DNA from 2 places in the Terriglobus tenax genome. Region 2 is predicted to be linked to the other one. Evidence: predicted binding sites of a transcription regulator. Region 2 holds the regulator's gene; the other holds the start of a gene.
The links. Region 2 encodes LexA, which represses DNA repair genes until DNA is damaged. Its sites were predicted from a motif close to CANTTCGCTTTTTATTCGC; they were not measured.

Region 1: the regulator LexA is predicted to act here: its motif matches at 3,156-3,174, upstream of recA (recombinase RecA).

Annotation. Positions count from the first base shown of each region.
Region 1 is NZ_JAGSYA010000004.1:1,130,281-1,138,024, forward strand. Features, by position in the region: gene OHL13_RS10195 (hypothetical protein) at 1-1,374, shown strand, start outside; gene coaD (pantetheine-phosphate adenylyltransferase) at 1,371-1,853, opposite strand; gene recA (recombinase RecA) at 1,982-3,049, opposite strand; gene nth (endonuclease III) at 3,237-3,977, shown strand; gene OHL13_RS10215 (EamA family transporter) at 4,058-4,477, opposite strand; gene OHL13_RS10220 (uroporphyrinogen-III synthase) at 4,474-5,259, opposite strand; gene hemC (hydroxymethylbilane synthase) at 5,275-6,213, opposite strand; gene hemA (glutamyl-tRNA reductase) at 6,210-7,475, opposite strand; gene OHL13_RS10235 (cytochrome C assembly family protein) at 7,472-7,744, opposite strand, start outside.
Region 2 is NZ_JAGSYA010000004.1:26,218-33,961, reverse strand. Features, by position in the region: gene flgC (flagellar basal body rod protein FlgC) at 1-348, opposite strand, end outside; gene OHL13_RS05730 (flagellar basal body rod protein FlgB) at 348-686, opposite strand; gene OHL13_RS05725 (sigma-54-dependent transcriptional regulator) at 827-2,035, opposite strand; gene OHL13_RS05720 (hypothetical protein) at 2,040-2,273, opposite strand; gene OHL13_RS05715 (response regulator transcription factor) at 2,279-3,040, opposite strand; gene lexA (transcriptional repressor LexA) at 3,259-3,858, shown strand; gene OHL13_RS05705 (efflux RND transporter periplasmic adaptor subunit) at 3,957-5,165, shown strand; gene OHL13_RS05700 (DUF4097 family beta strand repeat-containing protein) at 5,202-6,107, shown strand; gene OHL13_RS05695 (HAD family hydrolase) at 6,219-6,902, shown strand; gene rfbC (dTDP-4-dehydrorhamnose 3,5-epimerase) at 6,975-7,547, shown strand; gene rfbD (dTDP-4-dehydrorhamnose reductase) at 7,544-7,744, opposite strand, start outside.

The DNA of each region.
Region 1 (7,744 bases), 1.1 Mb from region 2:
ATTGACAACAAGAAGGCGCAGAAAACCCTGGATGACCTCGACCAACCGAAACTCTCGATCGAGCCGTTGCTCCGAACGCTCCGCAACTCATGGTTTCAGGGCTTCATAGGACTCGCATTCCTCTTCGCCATGGCGGTTGCGATCCTCACTGTTTACTTTACCGAGACGCCCCCACTCAAACTGGCCCTTGCAGTCGCCGGAGTCTTTGAGTCTCACGCCCCCAAACGACCTTCACCCAACCAGTCCAAACTGCCCAACGATCAGAATGTCCCGGATCCACCACCAAGTGAGACAACCGCACGGCAGGACGACACAACCGCACACCACTCCCGCGCCTACTATCTCGTCTCCGCAGAACTTGTAGCAGAAATCGCAGCCGAGAAAAGGGCAAAAGCACTGATCGACGAGAGCTGGGACGAGGACGGAAAGCTCGATATCCAGAAGCTCGCCTCCAACCAGGAGTTCGCTTATCTTGTCATCGCCGCTTCCCGCAAGATTCGCCACAACCAGCAAACCGCGCGGAAAATTTTGTCCTCCCTCTGGGAACACCCTTTCGGCCTGAAGGGAAAAGACAAGGAGTCCTCCGGCAGTTCCACCAGCAGCCCACTGATTCCCGTTCTTACGACATTCCTTCTGACAGGCCTGATCGCAGGGGTTGGCCAATGGGTCGTAGTGCACCACGCCGAAGATCAGCTCGAGCGGGCGAAAACCGAGGTGATCCGGGTCACGGAGCAGCAGACCGATAAAGAAAGCACAAACAAGGTGCTTGAAGCAATGAACGTCCTGCTGCAAAGGATGGCTGATATGCCGCAACAGTCATCCACGCAACCGCAAGTGAGCACGACTCAATCATCCGTTCCGGCAGCAGAAGGGGATACCTACTACATCAGCAACGGGCAGACCTCCCAGCCCGTCTCCCCGGACCCGCTGGTTGCCAAGTCGCTGGAGACTTGCTGCCAGAAGTTCTCAGACAGTTTTACCGAACTGTTCAAACACTTGACTTCAGGAAACGACGGAGGCAACAATCACTCGCCTGCCAGTCGTACCATCGAAAAGGTTATTGTCTTCAGACCGGAGACTCTCTGCATCGACTTCCCAGCCTCTACGGGGAACAAATATGGTCTGCAATTGCTTTCGGCACAGGGCAAACGCCTCGGGTTCTGGTCACACTGGAATGCAAACCAGTACACCCTGCGCACCCAGGCCACTTGTAAAGACCCTGCGAGTCTCGGACCGGACTTTCAGATTGACAGCAATCAGACAGGTATCCGGCAAATCGACAATCTGAACTTTCGCATCGACTTCAGCAGCAGCCGTTTTTTGTGGGTTGGACGCCGCGTGCTGGCCGTGAGAATTACGGAGACCCTGCCCTAGACCTTCGCCTGCAGCCGCTCCATCACCAGCTTCGGCACCAGGTCGCTGACGTCTCCACCCAGCTGAAATACGCCCTTGATCAGCCGCGAACTGACATAGGTGTACTTCTCGTGCGGCAGCATGAAGATCGTCTCCAGTTCGGGAGCCAGCTTGCGGTTCATCATCGCCATCTGGAACTCATACTCGTAGTCGCTGATCGCCCGGATCCCGCGCAGTACGGCGATTGCGCCCTGCTGCCGGGCAAAATCCACCAGAAGGCCGTCAAAGGCCTCCACCGTCACGTTCGGGAAGCGCCTGGTCTCCTCGCGGATCATCTCCAGCCGCTCCTCAATCGTGAACAAAGGCTTGCCCTTGTTCACATTGCGCAGGATCGAGACCACAAGGTGGTCAACAATCTTGGCTCCCCGCGCAATCAGGTCAAGGTGGCCGTTGGTCAACGGATCGAAGGTTCCGGGATAGATGGCTCGTACAGGCTGCATCGCACATGCAGCATACACGCTTAGGAAGGCGCGATTCTTCCCGGCATGTCCTAGGCTGCCCCCGGGCGCAGCAAAAAGGGCTGCCGAAGCAGCCCCTTGCATTTTCCGTACATCTTGAACCGTTCGAACTACTTACGTCCGCGAACCACTTCCTGGGCCGCGGCGGCGCCATCTTCAGGAGCAGCCGGAGCTTCCGGCCCCGCGGCACCGATCTTCAGCTTGGCGCGCAGTTCCGCGTTGATCCGCTCAAAGGTTTCCTTGTTCTCCTTCAGGTAGCCACGAACGTTCTCACGGCCCTGTCCGATGCGTTCACCGGAGTAGCTATACCAGGCGCCGGACTTCTCTACGATATTGTTGGCTACCGCAAGGTCCAGAACATCACCCTCGCGCGAGATGCCCTCACCGTACAGGATGTCGAACTCAGCCTCGCGGAACGGCGCGGCGACCTTGTTCTTCACAATCTTGGCCTTGGTACGAGCGCCCGTAATGACCTCGCCTTCCTTCACGGCTCCAATACGGCGGATATCGATACGTACCGTCGAGTAGAACTTCAGCGCACGGCCACCGGTTGTCGTCTCCGGATTGCCGAACATCACACCGATCTTTTCGCGGATCTGATTAATAAAGATCAGGCTGGTGCGGGACTTCGCTACCGTACCGGTCAGCTTTCGCAGCGCCTGCGACATCAGACGCGCCTGCAGACCTACGTGCGAATCGCCCATCTCGCCGTCCAGTTCGGCCTTCGGCACCAGCGCCGCCACAGAGTCCACCACCAGTACATCAATGGCTCCCGTACGAACCAGCGCCTCGGTTATCTCCAGCGCCTGTTCGCCATAGTCCGGCTGGCTGATCAGCAGGTTGTCCACATCGACGCCCAGTTTCTTCGCGTAGATGGGATCCAGAGCATGCTCGGCGTCCACAAAGGCGGCCAGGCCGCCGGCCTTCTGTGCCTCGGCAATGATCTGCAAGGTAATGGTCGTCTTACCCGACGATTCCGGGCCGTAGATCTCAATCACGCGGCCGCGTGGAACTCCGCCCACACCCAAAGCCGCGTCAAACGAGATGGAGCCGGTTGAAATCACCGAGATCGGGACAATGGCTTCACGCGCACCCAGGCGCATGATCGAACCTTTGCCAAACTGCTTCTCAATGCCGGCCATTGCCAGCTCTACTGCCCTTACGCGATCATCCGCCACGTGTTGTTTCTCCTCACTCCGCCTGGAACCTGCTCAAGTTGGCCGCAATCACTCCTGGGCTTTCACCATCAGGAAATCAGAGTCTAGCAGCAAATCCCGATCGACAGCAAAGAAAAAGCGAAAATACTTTCGCTCCATTCAGTGGAAAACCCGGTGCAAAACTCCCCGCGCTATCATCGGGAACGACATGGCTACCAAGTCCCTGAAGAAAGCCGCAACCGCCGTCCTGCAGAAGCCCGCTGCCCCTAAAAAAGCGGCCCCAAAGAAGCCCGTCTATAACCCGCTGGCGCCGGAGCGCATTGCGGCCATTCTCGATGGCCTGAGGAAGGCCTACCCCAATGCCGTTTGCGCACTGCACCACAACTCCGCCTGGGAACTGGTGGTAGCCACGGCACTTTCAGCGCAATGCACTGACGTCCGCGTGAACATGGTCACGCCGGAGCTCTTCCGCACCTTCCCCACCCCCAAAGCCCTGGCCGAAGCCCCGCTGCCCGCCATTGAAGAGATCATCCGCACCACCGGCTTCTTTCGCGCCAAGGCGAAGAATATCCAGGGCGCAGCCCGGGTGGTCGTGGAGAAGTTTGGCAACAAGGTGCCGGAGACGCTCGAAGAGTTGATCACCCTGCCCGGAGTCGCCCGCAAGACAGCGAATGTTGTCCTTGGTTCGTGGTTCGGAATCGCCGTCGGCGTCGTCGTGGATACCCACGTGCTGCGCATTTCAAAACGGCTTGAGTTAACGAAAAACACAGATGCAGTGAAGGTGGAACGCGACCTGATCAAGATCCTGCCGCAAAGCGAGTGGATCAACTATTCACACCGCATCATCTTCCACGGCCGCCAGGTCTGCATCGCCCGCAAGCCCAAGTGTGCCGACTGCACGCTGGAGAAGCTGTGCAACGCTCCGGACAAGACCTGGAGCTCGCATTAGAAACATAAAGTTTGTCATCTCGACCGAAGCGCGTAGCGGGGAGACCCGCTACGGTCGGAATGACCTAGCTTCGTCAAAAATCACGCAAAGGCCAGCACGATGGCTCCGGCCGCGATCAACAGGCCTCCAAGCACCTTCAGCATCGTCAGGCCTTCGCCCAGAAACAGCCATGCAAAGACGATGACCAGAGCCACGCTCAGCTTGTCGATGGGGGCTACTCTCGAGGCCTGCCCCATCTGCAGCGCGCGGAAGTAGCACAGCCAGGAAAGCCCCGTCGCCAGCCCGGAGAGCACCAGGAAAAACCACGAGCGCGTGTTGATGTGCCGCAGCTCGCCATGTTTCCCCAACGCAAGCGCAATGGCCCAGGCAAAGACAAAGATCACCGTGGTGCGCACCGCTGTCGCCAGGTTTGAATCAATGCCGGAGACGCCAATCTTCGCCAGAATCGCCGTAGCCGCCGCGAAGACAGCCGAAAGCAGAGCCCATACCAGCCAGCTCATGACTGCGGCCCCAGCGCGGAAGCAATCGCCTCCGCCAGGGAGGCCACATTGGCCTCCTTCGCCTCGACCGTCGGTATATATCCGGCCTCGCGCAGAGTAGCGGAGGTGATGGGACCGATGGTGGCCAGCACCGTCAACTCCGGCAGCTCTCCCCCTCCCGCCTGCAGCGCCTGCAACAGGTGATGCACCGACGAAGACGAAGTAAACGCCACCGCCGATGGCCGGTCCTGCCCAATGAATAGTTCCTTCAGTTGCATGGGAGCATGGGCAGGTACCACCGTGCGGTACGCCTCGGCAATCTCAACCCTTGCGCCTGCCTGTTGCAGCACTCCGGGCAGTACGTCGCGGGCCACGGCTGCGCGCACCAGCAACATCCGCGCGCCGTCAGCATGCGGCAACAATGCATCGGCCAGTCCCTCGCCCGTGGCCTTTTCGGGCTGCAGCGTAACGGGAATGGAAGCCTGTTGCGCCGCCCGCGCGGTCACGCTGCCAATTACGGCTACGTGCAGGGTAGACGGCAGCTCGCCCGGAAAACGCTGACGGAAGACCTGCACCGCATTCGCGCTGGTGAACAGCAGCCAGTCGAACTCCTTGAGCCGCGCAAGCGCATCATCCAGCCCGGCAAAGCTTACCGGCGGAGCCATCTCCAGCACGGGAATGATCACCGGCTCCAGCCCACACGCACGAAGCGCATCGGCCAGTTCAGGGCTCTGGTGAAGAGCACGCGTGACCAGCACCCGTGCAACCGGGCCCTTGCCGAGTGGGACGTGGGGATTCGTCACCAGAAAAGTATGCCCTTAAACCTCAGGATGCAGAAGCTCATGGGCTCCACGACGCTGCAGTTCCCCGGCAACAAATTCGCCAAAGCTCTGCGGCGTGTCGTCGTCTTCCGGCGCGAGCGAGAGCTGCACCATCTGCTCGCCGTCTTCAGCCACCACGCAGGCCAGCATGCGGCGGAACCTGCCTTCACCAGCGCAGTGCGCTCCAATCGGCACGCTGCAACCACCGCCCAGCGCAGCCAGAACGGCCCGCTCGGCGTCCACGCACCAGGCTGTCGCCTCGCAATGCAGCACGCGGACAGCTTCCCGCACGGCAGCATCTCCAGAGCGGATTTCAATCCCCAGTGCGCCTTGTCCCGGGGCGGGACAGATGTCCTCCGGGTCAAAACGCTGGCGAATCCAGTCCGGAGGCATGCTCAGCTTCTCCGGCCCCAGACGGTCAAGCCCGGCTGCTGCCAGAATCAGGGCATCGCACTGGCCCTCACTCAGCTTGCGAAGACGGGTATCGATATTGCCGCGAATGGCCACAAACTGGAAGTCCGGACGGTGCGCCAGCAGCTGCGCGATACGCCGCGGGCTGGTGGTGCCAATGCGAGCTCCAATGGGCAGCGTGTGCATCAACAACCACTCCGGACAGATCAGGGCATCACGCGCGTCGGCACGCTCGGGAATCGCCCCCAATTCAAAGGTCGGATTCAACTCCGTCGGCAGATCCTTCAGCGAGTGCACCGCCAGGTCGATCCTGCCCTCGGCCAGAGCTTCTTCGATCTCCTTGGTGAAGATGCCCTTGCCGTCAACGCCCGTTGGAGGAACAAAAGCGGGGTCCTGCATGCGGTCGCCAGTGGTCTTGATGATCTCAATCGAAACTTCATGGCCATGCGTACGCAGCAGGCAGGCAACATGCTCTGCCTGCCAAAGCGCAAGCGCAGAACCGCGGGAGCCGATGCGAAGGTTCACTTGGAATCTCCTTCTTCGTTAGGTCCAAAGGCGCGGCGAAGTGCATCCAGAGCCTCGGCATCGCCCTCGCGTGCCGCCTCGCGCACACCAGCCATGGGACCGTGCAAAAATTTGTTCATCAGGCCGCGAGTCAACGCCTCCACCGCCTGCTGCTGCTCCGGCGTAAGGCCGGTCAGCTTGGATTGTATGCGGCGCAACTCCGCCTCACGCATCGCCTCGGCCGACATCTGCATGGCGCGAATCGCCGGCACGGCATCCAGTGTCTGCAGACGCTGCTCATAGCGGTCTACCTCGCGGGCCACGATGCGCTCCGCAGCCTGCGCTTCCTTACTGCGCTCCGCCATGTTGGCGGCGGCTACCTGCTGCAGGTCGTCAATGTCATAGACGAATGCACCATCCACCTGGTTCATCGCCGGCTCCACATCGCGCGGCACGGCAATGTCGATAAAGAACATTGGCCTGCCCCTGCGCCGTGACAGCAGGTCGCGCCCCATCTTCACGGTGAAGACGGCATCCTGCGATCCCGTGGAGGTCACAACGATATCTGCCTGATGAGCCTGCGCGGCCAGCGACTCAAAGTCCATCACCGCACCATGAAATTCCTGCGCGATGCGCTCCGCCCGGCTACGCGTGCGGTTGGCCACGAACAGGTTGCCGGCCCCCTGTGCGATCAGGTGCCGTGCCGCCAGCTCGCTCATCTTGCCCGCTCCCACCAGCAGCACCGTCTTGCCCTTTAGAGAGCCGAAGATCTTCTGCGCCAGGTCTACCGCGACCGAAGCAATCGAGACCGAGGACGAGCCGATCTGCGTCTCACGACGGACCTTGCGGGCAACGGTGAACGCACGCTGCAGCAGCGGCTCCAGGGTGGCCTGCACCGCGCCAATCTCCCGGGCAACGGTATAGCTTTCCTTCACCTGGCCAAGAATCTGTGGCTCGCCCACCACCATCGAGTCCAGCGACGAGGCCACGCGGAACAGGTGCCGCACCGCCTCGCGCTCCGAATATTCATAAAGGTGAGGCTCAATATCCTGCGTCGGCACAGAGAAATACTCGGCCAGAAAGCGGCGCAGGTCCGCCGTATCCTCATGCAGCGTCACCAGCTCCACGCGGTTACAGGTGGAAAGAATCATGCTCTCGCGCACGCCGGGCTGATGCAGCAGCGACCGCGTCGCATCCGCCAGTTGCCCAGTCGGAATCGCAAGGCGCTCGCGCACCTCGATCGGGGCCGTATTGTGATTCACACCCAGCAGCGCCAGCTTCATGTGGTGAACCTGTGCACGTTCGAGAACTGGTTGGCTACCCACACCGCAACCATCACAAGGAAGACGAAGCTGGACAGATAGACCGCGCGCCGTCCGCGCAGACCCGAGATGCGCCGGATCTGGATCATCAGCACGTAGGCGATCCACATGCCGAAGCTCAACAGGACTTTCGGATCGGCAAAGTACGCTGGTCCCACCGTCTCCTGCGCCACGACCGAGCCGATCAGCAGCCCGGCGGTCATGCAGGGCAGACCAAACAGCAGCGACCT
Region 2 (7,744 bases):
GTCCACCATTTCCGTCAATGGATCGATGTCCGGATACGCAACATATCCATTCGCGTTCGCATCCGGATGCCCGGGATCGAAACGCATCACAGGAGCTTTCGCATCATCCTGTACACCTGCGATCTCCACACCGCCGATGGTGTTTGAACCCAGGTGCGCCATCAAGGACGAGCCGAAGTTCGTCTCCTGGCCCTGCGTCTGAAAGACGACCTGCTGGCGGCGATACGGGCCGCCTTCAGCCGTCCTCGTCGTCTCAGCATTGGCCATGTTGCTGGCTGTGACCTCGGCCCGTACCCGCTCTGCCTGCAAAGCCGATGCGCTAATGTCCATCACGCCAAAGAGATTCATCACTTACCGTCCGATTTGATTGCGTCCGTCATGCGCGAGTATTCATGTCGCAGCAGATCGACTCCCGTGCGGAAAGTAAGCTGCGATTTCGCCATCTCCAGCCCCTCGCGCTCCAGGGAGACGTTGTTGCCGTCAGTACGCGCGACCAGACCGTCAACATCCTGCACTTCCGGGGAGAACGCTCCACTCGCACTCCCGGACATCGCCTGCCGCATCTGCTCTTCAAAGCTGAACCCCTGTGTGCGATAGCCCGGGGTGTCGGCATTTGCTATGTTGCTGGCCGTCAGCTTCATCTGCGTGCTGGCCAGGTCAAGATACCGCACCAACGCATCACTCATCGCACTTGTCTGCATCGCACTTCCCTCTCAAGCAATGGCTGTCTACGCCGATAGAGAATGCAGGTTGCGCGCCACAACAAAAGGCTTCATCTAAGAAGACTCTCAGCGGCAAAGATTAGAGCCGGGTAACTTATCGCGGATCAAAGGCGCTTGCGGCGCAGCACAATCTCTTCCGGTCCAATCTCCGGACGCTCCTCGGCAAGAATTGCGGCACGCTCCAATACGTGTCCCAGTTCGCGGACATTGCCCGGCCATTCATACGACAGCAGACCATCCATGGCTTCCGGTCGCAGACGCTTCTGCGGCATCTCCTCGCCCAGTTTGTCCAGGAAGTATGCCACCAGCAGCGGGATATCCTCCTTGCGCTCGCGTAGCGGCGGAATCGTAACCGGAAAAACCGCCAGGCGATGGTAAAGGTCCAAACGAAAACTCCGCTCCCCGCTCATTCTCTCCAGGTCTCGATGCGTAGCCCCAACCACGCGTACATCCACGCGGATCGTCTCGTTATCGCCGACCCTCTGCAGCTCACCATTTTCAAGGAAGCGCAGCATCTTGGCCTGCAGCGTCAGGGGCATCTCCCCGATCTCATCCAGAAACAGGGTTCCGCCGTGGGCCGCCTCAATGCGTCCGGTGCGTGACTGCACCGCTCCGGTAAAGGCTCCCCGCGTGTGACCAAACAACTCGGCCTCCAGCAATGCCTCCGGGATTGCTGCGCAGTTCAGCGTCACAAACGGCTTCTGCACACGCGGACTCAAACGGTGAATCGCACGCGCCACCACTTCTTTTCCTGTTCCGGTTTCGCCTTCGATCAGCACGGTTGCGCTGCGCGGAGCAACCAGGCGTACCATCCGCGCCAGAGTCCGCATCCCGACACTGGCTCCGATCAGCCCCGGCAACAACACGGCATCGGTCGAAAGCTCGGCAGCCGCGACCGGCATGGGAACCACTCTCGGCACCGCAGCTACAGGCGCAGCTTCCGGAAGGTTGAAACTCTCGTCTTCCGCCGATCGTAGTGCGTGAAGCAATTCATGCCGCCGCGGACTGCGCGGCCCATCTCCGGTTGCCATACCATCTGCACGAACGATATCGACACCTGGAAACGCCTCGCGGACCCAGGAGATAAAACCCTCGACCTCTAAGTCCGGCAACCAGTGATCCACAACCAGCGCCTCGGGAATGCGACGCTCCATGCAGGTCATCGCCTCGGCCCCGCCCTGGGCCACCTCAACCTGCCAGCGTAGCCCGGTCAATGCCTCAGCCCAGCGAAGTCTACGGTCTCCATCCGGACTTACTACTACCGCGCAACGGACAGCAATGGGAGCATCCGAAGATCTTGTTTCAAACGGCATCGTTCTATCCCCTGGGGGCGCATTGCATCGCCCCCCGCAGGTGCTCGCGCATGCGGGCGGCAATACTGTTCAGCCGTTCACACTCCACCAGACCTTCGGATATGGCACGACGCAGCCCCGTCTCATCTTCGCCAAGCTCCGCCAGTTCGAGGCGGCATTGCAGAGCCGTCAACGGCTGGCAAAGGTCATGCAGCATCCCACTCAGTTCCTGCACCAGTTCTACGCGAGCACTCTCCATGGGGCTCAGGCGCGCTGCAGCATCAGAGGGGAATGTCCGGCTCCCGTCCCCTGGCCGTTTCTCTGCTGCGTGAGCTTCCGAAAGGGAACGTTGCTCAACCGGTAGCCTTCGCCACGCACTGTCTCAATCAGTGCGACACCGTCGGCGACTCCCTGGACCGTCAGCTTGCGGCGCAGGTAGTTGATATACACATCCACCACATTGGTACCGGTATGCGAGGTCGTGTGCCACACCTCTTTCAGCAACTGCGCCCGGCAAACGGCCTTTCCCTTGTGCTGCAGCAGATACTCCAGCAGCGCATACTCCTTGGCGGTCAGTTCAACCTCCACGCCTCCAACCAGGACCTGGCGAAGCACACGATTGATCTCCACAAGACCGTATTTAAGCACCTGCTCAGGGCCAGCCTGTTCCTTGCGCCGCATGACCGCGCGGCAGCGGGCCGTCAGTTCATGAAAACTAAACGGTTTTAACAGGTAGTCATCGGCGCCAAGGTCCAGGCAGCGGACTCGCTCCTCCACCTTCGTACGGCCCGTCAGAACCAACACCGAGGTCTGCGGCAGCCTGCGATGCACCTCTTCCAGCAACTGTGCGCCATCCATCTTCGGAAGACTCAAATCCAGGACCACCAGATCCGGGCCTTCTTCCTCAACGTGGTTTAGAGCGGTCTCTCCATCCTGCAACCACTCAACAGCGTAGCCTTCCCGCTCCAGCCCCTGCTTCAGCAACATCCCCAGCGCCTTGTCGTCTTCCACCAGCAAAATGCCCATAGACCTCTCCACTTCTCAACAAACCGGCCCGTACTCATACCTCGCAACCATTCTGCGGGTACGTATCTACCTTGAGTCGGAAGAAGCCGACCGGCAATCCCCCATGCGCCAATGTTTTAGGTAACGTGCCCAAAACAGGAATGGAGCAGGAAGCAAAATGAGAACCTCTAACAATCTCTTTTCTTGTGATTCGCTTTTTATTCGCTACAATGTCATCCATGGCGATTACACGGCGGCAAAAAGACGTTCTCGACTTCCTTTCCTCATTTACGCAGCGTTGCGGCTACTCGCCGTCCTATGAGGAGATCGCCACCGGACTGGGAGTCAATTCGCTCGCCACCGTACATAAGCACATCACCAATCTGCAGAACAAAGGGCTTCTGCAGCGGGCGCACAACCGCAGCCGATCGATTGATGTGCTTCCGGCTCGTTCCAAAAAGGGAGCTGATCGTCTTCCCCTGCTTGGCCGCATCGCCGCCGGCCGGCCAGTAGAAGCCATTGAAACTGCGGAGACCATCTCGTTGGGCGACATCCTGGGTAACCGTGAGGTCTTTGCTCTCGAGGTCCGGGGAGACTCCATGCGCGATGAACACATCGTCTCCGGAGATTACGTGCTGGTGGAGCGCACGCGCACCGCACGGGAGGGCGAGATCGTCGTTGCCCTGGTGGATGGCACCGATGCCACCCTGAAACGCTTCTACCGTGAAGGCAGCATGATCCGCCTTCAGCCCTCAAACTCCGAGATGGCTCCGATCTTCGCTCCCGCCGCCGCCGTCACCATCCAGGGCAAGGTGCTCGGCGTCCTGCGCAGGTATTAGTCCCAGGTTGAACCTGCAAGTTTTAATTTTTACGGAACCAACCCCGTAGGAACTGCGTACCTCTCTCCGTCATCAAGATTCCCGGAGGGACCTGTACCATGGCCGCAGCCCGCAAATCCAAGCGCAAACTCTACATCTGGGGCGGAATTGCCGTCGTCGTTCTGGCCGTTGGGCTCACCTTTGCCATCAAGGCCTCCGGCTCCAGCTCAAAGATTGAAGCCTCGCAGCTTTCCAAGGTCGAGCGTGGCGACATCGCCCGCTCCGTTGTCGCAACCGGCAAGGTTCAGCCCATTCTGAAGGTCGAGGTTAAGTCCAAGGCTTCGGGCATCGTCACCAAGCTGTTTACTGACATCAATCAGCCGGTCAAGACTGGCCAGCCGCTGGCCCAGCTCGATCAGCAGGAGCTGCTGGATCAGGTTGCCGCGCAAAAGGCACAACTCACCGCGGCCGAGTCCAACGCGCACGCCGCACAGGCTGCCATCGAGTTCGACAAAGTAAACGCAGAGGCTCCCGATCTGCCGAACTTCAAGCACACCTTTGAGCGTGCGCTGGCCATGTCCAAGGAAGGCGTTGTAAGCCAGCAGGCCCTGGATGATGCGCAGCAGAAGTACGCCGCCGCCGCCAACGCCCGCGATAAGGCCCTGGCACAGATCACCGTTGATACCGCCAAGTTACACCAGGCGCAGGCCCAGGTAGCCCAGGCGCAGGCATCGCTTCGGCAGCTCGAAGAGCAGCTCAGCTACACCAACATCGTCTCTCCTATGGACGGTGTCGTGCTCTCCCGCGATGTTGAGCTTGGCAATGCTGTCAGCTCCATTCTCGTGATGGGATCAACCGCAACCCTGGTCATGACCCTCGGCGACACATCGCAGGTCTACGTTCAGGGCAAGGTCGACGAGAGCGATATCGGCAAGGTCTACATGGGCCAGCCGGCCCGTATCCGCGTAGAGAGCTTCAAGGACAAGGTCTTCAACGGTAAGGTCACCAAGATCGCTCCGCTCGGCGTCGAAAAAGATAACGTCACCACCTTCGAGGTGCGCGTTTCCATCGACAACCCCGGCGGCGAGCTGAAGGCCAACATGACCGCCAACGCGGAAATCATCCTGGAAGAACACAAGAATGTGCTCACGGTGCCGGAGCAGGCTGTGATCTACGACAAACAGCGCAATGCCAGCGTCGAGGTTCCCGATGCCAAGGCCGACAAGGGCCGCCGCAAGGTTGCCGTGAAGGTTGGCATCTCCAACGGCACACGCACCGAAGTGCTCAGCGGAATCAGCCAGAACGATCAGGTCATTCTGCAGCAGTAGCCAGTCCCTCAGCATGAAAAGATAGGAGGAGCCACCATGAACATTCTTCGTACCGTACTTACCGCCACCGCACTTGCCGCCGTCGCCGTGCTGGCCTCGGCAGAGGACTTCACCCGTACCCTTTCCGTCTCAGGAACGGCGAACGTCAGTGTTTCGACCGGCTCCGGTTACGTGAAGGTCGTTCCCGGCTCGGGCTCCGAGGTCCGTGTTGTCGGCCATGTCCGCGCCGGCTCCGGCGGATGGCTGTCGGGCAACTCCGATGACCGCATCCGGCAGATCGTCTCAAACCCGCCTGTCGTGCAGTCGGGCTCCAGCGTCACCATCGGCCAGACGCGCGGCAACGATCTCTACCGCAATATCGTCATCGACTACGACATCAATGTCCCGGCCAATACCATGCTGCACGCCACCTCCGGTTCCGGCAATGTCATGGTTGGAGGCGTCATGGGCTCGGTTACGGCCAGCACAGGTTCGGGGGATGTCCAGGTCTCCAACATCGGATCCGAGGCACGGCTTGAGACCGGCTCCGGTTCGATTCGGGCCGATGGCATTCACGGCTCGGCCATGCTCCAGACCGGTTCCGGTGACATTGAGTTGCGCCAGTCCGCCGCCGGCGATGTTCGCGCACAAACCGGCTCCGGTTCCCTTCGCATCCGCGGCTTCAATGGCGGCCTGCGTGCAGGAACCGGCTCAGGCGACATTGAAATTGAAGGCAATCCGTCTTCGGACTGGAAGCTGGAAACAGGCTCCGGTTCCGTTCGTCTGACCGTAGGCAATGCCAAATTTTCCCTGAACGCCTCGACCGGCTCCGGAACCGTCCGTGTGGCCCAGCCCATCCTGATGCAGGGCACACTGAACCGCCACCATGTTCTTGGTGCGGTCAATGGCGGTGGCCCGGTCATCAAGGCTGAAACAGGCTCGGGCGATATCGAAATCCGCTAAAAATCACACCATCCTTACCGCGGCGGAGAGTGCAGACTCCGCCGCTCTTTTTTGTATGGAAGCGTTTCAGATACTTGCACCCTCCCCTCTCTCCACTGCACCCTAGAGAAGATGGCTCTTCCGCATTCCGCTGACCTCCGCCTTCTTGTCTTCGATCTGGACGGCACACTGATCGACTCCCGACAAGACCTCTGTAACTCCGTCAACGCCACCCTGGACCACCTGGGAAAGCCGCACCTGCCGGACGCAGTCATCGCCTCGTACATCGGCGATGGAGCCTCCATGCTGGTCCGCCGCGCCCTGGGCGACCCCGAAGGGGACATTCACGACGAAGAGTACCTGCAGAATGCTCTAACTTTCTTTCTGGACTACTACCGGATCCATAAGCTTGACTTTACGTATGCCTATGATGGCGTCCTGCAGTCTCTGGAAGCCATCCGCGCGGCTCAACCCCATTTGAAGATGGCCGTGTTGACCAACAAGCCCGTGAACCCTTCTCGCGACATCTGCCGTGCACTTGGCCTGGAACCCTTTTTCTTTCAGAACTATGGAGGTAACAGCTTCCACAGCAAGAAGCCCGACCCGCATGGCCTGCAAACCCTGATGCAGGAGGCCTCCGCCTCACCCGGCCAGACCGTAATGATCGGTGATTCCATTGTCGACATTCTTACGGCGCAAAACGCCGGAGCTTGGTCCCTGGGCTGCACCTTTGGGCTATCATCGGTCACCCTCGCAATGGACGTTCCCAGTCTTACCTGCGATTCACCCCAGGATTGGGCTACTTTATTTGCATAAAGAATGGGGCATCTTCGAGTAACAAAGAATTCAATCCGTGTCTAAAATAGAGAAAGCAGACGTTGATACCTGATGCAGCTGATTGATACCCCTCTCAATGACGTCAAGCGCCTTCTCCCCGATGTTTATGGTGATGAACGCGGATGGTTCGCGGAAACCTTTTCGCAGCGAACCTTCACCCAACTGGGTCTTCCGGGACAGTTCGTTCAGGACAATCAGTCTCTTTCGCTCAAGGGTGTACTCCGTGGCCTGCACTACCAGCTCGGCAGGCCGCAAGGCAAGCTGGTCCGTGCGTTTACAGGCCATATCTGGGACGTAGCTGTAGATCTTCGGCGTGACTCAACGGACTTCGGCAAATGGGCAGGTTTCCATCTGAGCGAAGATACGGTCGAGTATCTCTGGATTCCGGAAGGTTTCGCACACGGTTTTGTGGTCCTTTCGGAGAGCGCGAATGTGCTCTACAAAACCACGAACTTCTATTTCCCTGAAGGAGAACGCTGCATCCGCTGGGATGACCCAACGCTGGCCATTGAGTGGCCCCTGGATCTTGTAGGCAAGATCTCACTGTCGGGAAAGGATCAGCGTGGAACCAGCTTTCTCCACGCCGACCTCCCACCGGTTCCAGAAGCCGTATCCCGCCGTTAGAGTTCCGCCATCACCCTACGCAGGGAATCCTGCCATAAAGGCATCCTGAAATTCAGCTTCTTCTCCAGCTTGCTGCAATTAAGCCGGGAGTTTGCAGGTCTGCGGGCTGGCGTTAGATACTCTGTGGTCCGGATCGGAATCAGCGTGGCCCAATGCTGTGTTGGCTCCTTTGCCGCAGCGAGCGACAAAAACTCCTG